3 regions of the Desulfocurvibacter africanus subsp. africanus DSM 2603 genome follow, and region 1 is predicted to be linked to each of the others. Evidence: predicted binding sites of a transcription regulator. Region 1 holds the regulator's gene; each other region holds the start of a gene.

Region 1 (2,266 bases):
CGCCGCTCTTTTTGACTTGCGCCACGAGCTTATCCAAGACCATGTCGATGGTGGCGTACATGTCCTGTGATTCCTCATTGGCGGACAGATGCAGACTATCGCCGGAAAGAACCACTTCGGCCATGTGCCGATGCTTCTCGACACTCATATTGACCTGCAGCTCGGCACTGTTGATCCCATGCTTGGAGAGCTTGCCAAACCGGGTTCGCGCGTAGTTCTTGAGGTGCTCGGAAGGCTCGAAGTTCTTGAACGTGAAATGGATGTTCATACCTGCTCCTTTTGCGCGGGGTTGGCAGAAATCAGAAGATTTGCTTGCGCTTGGAAGAGGATTCGATGCCCAAGGCCGAGCGGTACTTGGCCACGGTCCTGCGGGCAATATTCACCTGGAGTTTTTCCTTGAGAATCTCGGCTATGCGCTCGTCGCTGAGAGGCCTCTTGGAGCTTTCGTCGGATATGAGCTGCTTGATGAGCGCCTTGACGCTCTCCGAGCCTACTTGGCTGCCGTCATCAAGGTCCAGGGCGCTATTGAAGAAAAATTTCAGCTCGAAAACGCCATGAGGCGTGGCGACATACTTGTTGGTCGTAATGCGGCTGACCGTGGACTCGTGCATGCTGATATCGTCGGCTACATCCTTGAGGATAAGGGGCTTCAGATGGGTGACCCCCTCCTCGAAGAAGTCGCGCTGAAAGCGCAGAATGCTGTCGAGGACCTTGTAGAGCGTACGCTGGCGTTGGTAAAGGCTCTTCATGAGCCAGACTGCCGAGCGCATCTTCTCTTGCATGTATTCCTTATCCGAGGAATTGCAACCCTGCAGGCTGTCCATATACATGGAGTTGAGCTGCAGCTTGGGCATGCCCTCCTCATTGAGCATGATTACGAATTCATCGTTGAATTTGTATACGTAGGCGTCCGGGCTGACATAGTACGGCTCGGTGGAGGAGTAGCTGGCTCCCGGCAAGGGCTCCAGGGTCTGCAGAACCTCAAGGTACTCCTTGAGCTGATCGAGAGTGATCTTGAATTTGCGAGCCAGAGGTTTGTAGCGCCGTTTTTCCAGGTCTTCCAGATGCTCGGAAACCAATGCCCGCAGTATGGGGTCATTGTGTTCATAGACATCGAGTTGCACCAGCAGGCACTCCTGAGGGGTCCTGGCTGCGACGCCCACGGGATCGAAACGCTGGATGCGCCGCAGGATCACCTCGACCTCTTCCGGCGTGGTGTGCGCCATGGCCGCGATTTCCTCGGCCGTGGACTGCAAGTAACCCGCCGGGCTCAGGCAACCGATAATGATCTCGCTGACTTGCTTCTGCTTTTCGCTGAAATCGGAAAGCCGCACCTGCCAGAACAGGTGCCCTTCCAAGGACGGCTTTGAGGAAAGGCGAGCCTCGAAACTGACGCCATCCTCGGGAACTTCGGACTCGCGCATCTGCATCTGCTTGCCCGAGCTGGAAAACTCACCGAGGTAATCTTCCCAGTCCGCATTGCGGGTCAGTTCACGCGTCAGAATCTCATCGCGATCCTTGGAAATTTCCTGAACAGGCTCATGGACCTCAAGGGCCTGGATCTCATTACCAAGATCACTGGCCTGTCCCTCTTCGAGCAGCGGGTTCTCCATGAGTTCCTGCTGCACGGTATCGAGCAGCTCGAGCCGGGAAAGCTGAAGCAGCTTGATCGCCTGCTGCAGTTGGGGAGTCATGACCAACTGCTGCGAAAGTTTGAGTTGTTGTCGTAGTTCTAAGCCCATAATCTCCCAATGGCGTTCACGAAGGATTCGTTGCCGCGACGGCAGTGCAGTGACGCCTTCCCGTATAAATAAAGCGGCCTGAAGGGCTTCGGGGAAAGCGTATCCACAGTTTCATCAGGCAGCCGTGGGTGTATTCATGCCATACTTGATGTGTGTATGCAACCATTGCGCCAGAACGCGAGAAGCATTGTGGGACAAGGATTCTTAGATATCTCTTCCCTGCAGACGAAAGCCTTGGCCCAGGTAGACCTGCTGTGCCTTCGGATCGGAGACTATCTGCTCTGGGGAGCCCTCCAGGATTATGCTGCCTTGGTAGGCCAGGTAGGCTCGATCGCAAATAGACAGGGTTTCACGTACGTTGTGATCGGAAATGAGCACGCCGATGCATTTTTCCTTGAGTCCTTTAATGATATCCTGGATATCCAGCACGGCCAAGGGATCCACGCCGGCAAAGGGCTCGTCAAGGAAGACGAAACGGGGACGGCGGATAAGGGCGCGGGCGATTTCGAGCCGACGGCGCTCGC
Region 2 (2,266 bases), on a different contig from region 1:
GGAAGTGAACCTGAAGATAGGAACGGACATCTCCTCCGTATCCTCCGAGGCCATGGACATACTCTTCCGTTACGACTGGCCCGGCAACGTGCGCCAACTCGCCAACGCCATGGAACGGGCGGCCATCTTCTGCCAAGGCTCGATCATCACGGCTCAAGACGTCAATATAGCTTTGCAGAAAAGGCCTCAGGCAGAGCCGGATGTCCTGACCATCACTCCCGGCGAGGCCATGTCCCTGCGCGATACCTTGCAGCAGATGGAGAAGAATCTCATCCTCGGCGCGCTAAAGAGATCCAGTGGCGTGCAGACCAAGGCCGCACAGCTTCTGGGCATCAGCCCCAAGAATCTGTGGAACAAGCTCCAGAAGCATTCCATAGGATCCGACGAATACGAAGCGCAGTAGCCTGAGGTTTCCAACCCGTCTCACGCCTGAGCCTCCGTTCCCATAAAGCCGTCTCGTTTCACGCCCGGACGACGGAACCATAGGCCGGCTCAGGATCGAAAGTTGCTGCCGGCCGTTTTCCCTGCCTGATTCAATACAAATGAATAGCGGACCAGGGATTCTCCTGGCGAGCCTCGCCGCCTGGATCACTCGTGAACGGAGCGGATTGCCCTTGCCCCTTGAGCAGCGCGGCAGCCTTGCCGCTCAAGGCTATCCCGGACCACATGCTTGCGAGCAGCGGAGTCAGCGGCTTGTAGGCCATCTCTATATGCACCAGGATTTTTTCCCCCGCGCGGTCGGGATCGCACTCCTGAAGCGACCCTTCCGCCGCAGCCCCAGGCTCGTGGCTTACCCGCACGACGGACGTTCCGGCCTTTAACCAGGAAGCTTTATTGCTGACCACGTCCATGATGCGCGCCACGCGCTCGGAATCCGTCCCGTCGGCGTGCTGTAAGGCGGTCATTGCCCCTTCGCGGGCAGCAGTCTGCAAGGTCATCCAGGTCAACATCATGTTTCCCCCTTCCAAGGCTCCCCAATAGACCACCAAGAAGAGGGGAAGGATAAACGTCATCTCTCTCAGCAAAACAAGGCTGCGAGGAATTACTTTATGTCCTTTTCTCTTATCTTCGCTGATACGCATTTGATTATGCATCTTCAAAGCGCTCCTTGAATGCCACACAGCAACGTGCATGCCAAAGCATTTTCAATGCATGCATAGAGACGCTGATTGCTCCACTGCACTACTTTCCGATTTTCCGAGTGGCGAGGCACCACGATTTATCCTTTATGCATTCGCACTATTCAACTCGCCCTTTTTCATCTCCACTGCCCATGGATACAGCAAAAATTATTCAACCGGCTATCCGCGCCAACCCGCTTCCCATTCCGCCGAAACAGACAAGAACCCATGCGGTCCAGACCATCCAGGATGGATTGCCGCTGCCGAGAGCGGCTTACTTCCCATGCACCCTAGCGGCCTTCAGCCTACCCTCCTCCACGAAGCATGTATTATCCGCCAGGCAGCCCGATGGCACACGCCTTTACTTTCACTGGCTTTTCTGCTCAAGCAAAGCCATGTCCCTTCGCATCAAGGCGGTCCTGATACTGATACTGCTCACGGCCGCCTACGCCGTGATCACTCTCAGCGTACAGCGTTTGTGTGTTTCCCCGGAGTTTGAAAAACTCGAACAGGAACACGCCAGGAAAGACCTGTTGCGTTGCGTCTATGCCCTGGAGGACGAACTCGCCCATCTGGCGTCCGCCGCGGCGGACTGGGGTATCTGGGACGATACCTATGCCTTCGTATCCGCACCTGACGCCCGCTTTATCGAGTCCAATCTGACGCAGACGGCCTTCGCCGAATTGCGCGTGCACATGATCCATATCTATGATGCCAAGGCCGAATTCGTGACCGGCGGAGCCTGGGACTGGCGCAGCGGCCAGGCCATGGATCCGGGCGACGCCTTCCACCTCCAAATGAAAAAAATGCTGGCCGCCCGCAAAGGGGAGCAGCCCCTGACGGGCATCTGCTCGACGGATCAAGCGCCTCTGCTCCTGGCCGTATCGCCCATCCTGAACAGCCATAAGCAAGGCCCCAGCCGAGGCTGGCTGGCCATGGGCCTGTACCTGGATCAGGAGTACCTGGAAGCACTGCGTCGCAAGGTTCAGGCAGGCTTCCATCTGGACCGGCTTGACGCGCCGCCATTATTACAGGCTTCGCTGCGCTCTCCCTCGTCACGGGCCGAGCCGGACTTGCTGGTGGAAAACACCTCTTCCGCGCTCAAGCGCGTCTCCATGCTCAAACCCGATCTCTTCGGCCGGTCT
Region 3 (2,266 bases), on a different contig from region 1:
CTGCCTCCGGCCAACGGCTGCTTTAGTCTTACGCGGCCTAGCGAGGAGGAGGTTTCAGCGACACGGACGGCCTTGGCTGGCGACGCGCCGCACGGGAGCAACGGCTTCGTGGCCTTGCAACTCGGTGCCAGCGAGGAACGCAGACGCTGGCCCCTGGAACATTTTGCCCGCTTGGGGCGCTTGCTGTGGGAAAAACTGTCCCTGACGCCCGTGCTCCTGGGCAGCCCTGGCGAGCGGCCGCTGGCCGAGCGGTTTTCCGCACTGGCCGACTACCCTCATGTGGACCGCATCGGTCGTACGAACCTGTCGAGCCTGGCCGCGACATTGACCTGTTGCAGGCTGCTGGTCACCAACGACACAGGGACCATGCACCTGGCCGCGGGACTGGACATGCCGGTGGCCGCCATCTTCCTGGCCACGGCACAGCCATGGGACACGGGACCTTACCGTCAGGGCAGTCTGAGTCTTGAGCCGGCGCTTGCCTGCCATCCTTGCGGATTCGGCATCACCTGCGAACATGGCCTGGCCTGCCGTCAGGCCATCAAGCCGGATGTAGTATTCGGGCTGGTGCGTTCCCGGCTGGAACAGGGTGCGTGGAGCCGGGCGCAAACGCCTGGGACGCGGGCCTGGTTGGCCGAGGTTGAGCCGTCCGGCTTCATGGGCCTGCGCTCGCTCACCGATGCTCCGGACGATGCGCGAACAGCCTGGGTCAGGTTGCAGCGCCGCTTCCTGAGCCGCTTCCTGGATGGTCAGGAGGTGGATCCTTCGACCGTTGGGTCTGAAGCGGTTATGGAGGATTCGATTTTGACCGGGGAGCTGAGGGCCGCGTGCGATCTCCTGACTCTGCTGGCCAGCCAGGGCGCGTTGTTGGCCAGGGAGCCCAGGCCTGCCCTTAAGGCAAAATTTCTCGGATACTGGCAACGTTTGCAGGCTTTGCTGGCCCAAAGCGGACGGCTCAAGGTGCTGGGAAGCATGCTTCTGTTCGAAATGGAAGCGCGTTCGTCCGATATGCAAGGCCTGTTGACCTGCCTGCGGAGGTATCTTGAATTGCTCCAGGGGCTGCGCTCCCTGGTCAGATAGAGCATTTTGCTTTTGAAAATGCTTTGCAAGCCATGCGTCGGCATGGCTTGCCGCCGTGTAGGCGTAGGCGCAATTCACTTGCGCCGTCAACGCCGGAGCGGGCGTCATAAAAGCAATCTGCTCTAGACTGGCATGAAAGTTGATATGTCACTTGCAAAGGCATTTGTGCAGAAAAAAATGCAGGAGGGACTCTGATGATAGTCATTGACGGCCAGCAGTCCGGTCATAGCATCGGCAACTTCGCCAACCTCGAGCAGCTGCTCGTCAAGGTGATGGATGATGAAACCCTGGGCAACAGGATCGTCACGGACGTCCTGGTGAACGAAGAAGCCTTCTCCGAGATATATCCGCATCAGGCTGAGGATATCGGCGTCCGTGACATCAAGAGCGTCGAGATCCGCACTGTCGGCGTGACCGAGATGGCCGCCAATATTGTGGAAGAGCTGTTCAAGGTCCAGAAGGTCATGTACGCGGGCTCTCGCCAGATTGCGGAGCTGTTCCGCCAAGCTGACGATGCCGAAGCCCTGGAACTGTATCAGGATCTCATCGACGTGACCCGCGACTTCATGGCCATGGTCGGCGTGCTGCGCGACGAGTTCAGCATGACGGACAGCGAGTACCTGAGCCAGCGCATGGAAGAACTGTCGGAGCTGTTCTCCGAGATCATGGAAGTCGTCGAAAATCAGGACTGGATCCTGCTCTCCGACTTGCTTGAATACGAGTTCGTGCCGGCGCTGGAGAAGTGGCAGGCCGTGTTGACCGGCATCCGTAGCGATATCGCCGCGCGGGTCAAGGGTTAGCCATGTATGAGTCCCTGCGGATGCTTGATCAGGCCTTGGATGTGGGCCGCAGGGAACTTGAGTTCCTTTTGGCGGGCGAGATCGAGCAGGCCGAGGCGCTGGCGCACGAGCGGGGCGATCTGATTAATAACGCCTTGGCCCAGGAAACGACTGGCCGTGATCCGCTAGTTCTACGGGACAGGATTGGCGAACTCCAGGAGCTTCATAACCGAATCACCAGCCAGGCCATGCGGCTGCGGGAAGAGGTCAAGGCTGATTTGCTCAGGACCAGGCAGGAAGGCAAACGTATGGACGGCTACAGGTCCGGAGTGCGCGGGGGAGCCGGAGTCCAGAGCCGCTTCATCAGCAAGCACGGTTAACGCCTACCCTCCTGTGTCGATAACGAA

What was found. The regulator sigma-54, encoded in region 1, starts transcription at its own class of promoters, with help from an activator protein. The targets are predictions, from matches to a motif close to CTGGCACGGNNNNTGCTT.
Region 2: H585_RS0119085 (TadE/TadG family type IV pilus assembly protein) is a predicted target of sigma-54. The motif match lies at 1,121-1,138, and genes of this name have one in related genera.
Region 3: H585_RS0103395 (DUF8043 domain-containing protein) is a predicted target of sigma-54. The motif match lies at 1,208-1,225, and genes of this name have one in related genera.

Annotation. Positions count from the first base shown of each region.
Region 1 covers NZ_AULZ01000014.1:100,507-102,772, forward strand. Annotated here, with positions in the region: gene hpf (ribosome hibernation-promoting factor, HPF/YfiA family) at 1-268, opposite strand, end outside; gene rpoN (RNA polymerase factor sigma-54) at 300-1,742, opposite strand; gene lptB (LPS export ABC transporter ATP-binding protein) at 1,947-2,266, opposite strand, start outside.
Region 2 covers NZ_KE383873.1:302,819-305,084, reverse strand. Annotated here, with positions in the region: gene H585_RS0119090 (sigma-54-dependent transcriptional regulator) at 1-403, shown strand, start outside; gene H585_RS0119085 (TadE/TadG family type IV pilus assembly protein) at 534-1,094, opposite strand; gene H585_RS0119080 (CHASE4 domain-containing protein) at 1,517-2,266, shown strand, end outside.
Region 3 covers NZ_AULZ01000002.1:252,124-254,389, forward strand. Annotated here, with positions in the region: gene H585_RS0103390 (glycosyltransferase family 9 protein) at 1-1,080, shown strand, start outside; gene H585_RS0103395 (DUF8043 domain-containing protein) at 1,275-1,880, shown strand; gene H585_RS0103400 (hypothetical protein) at 1,883-2,239, shown strand.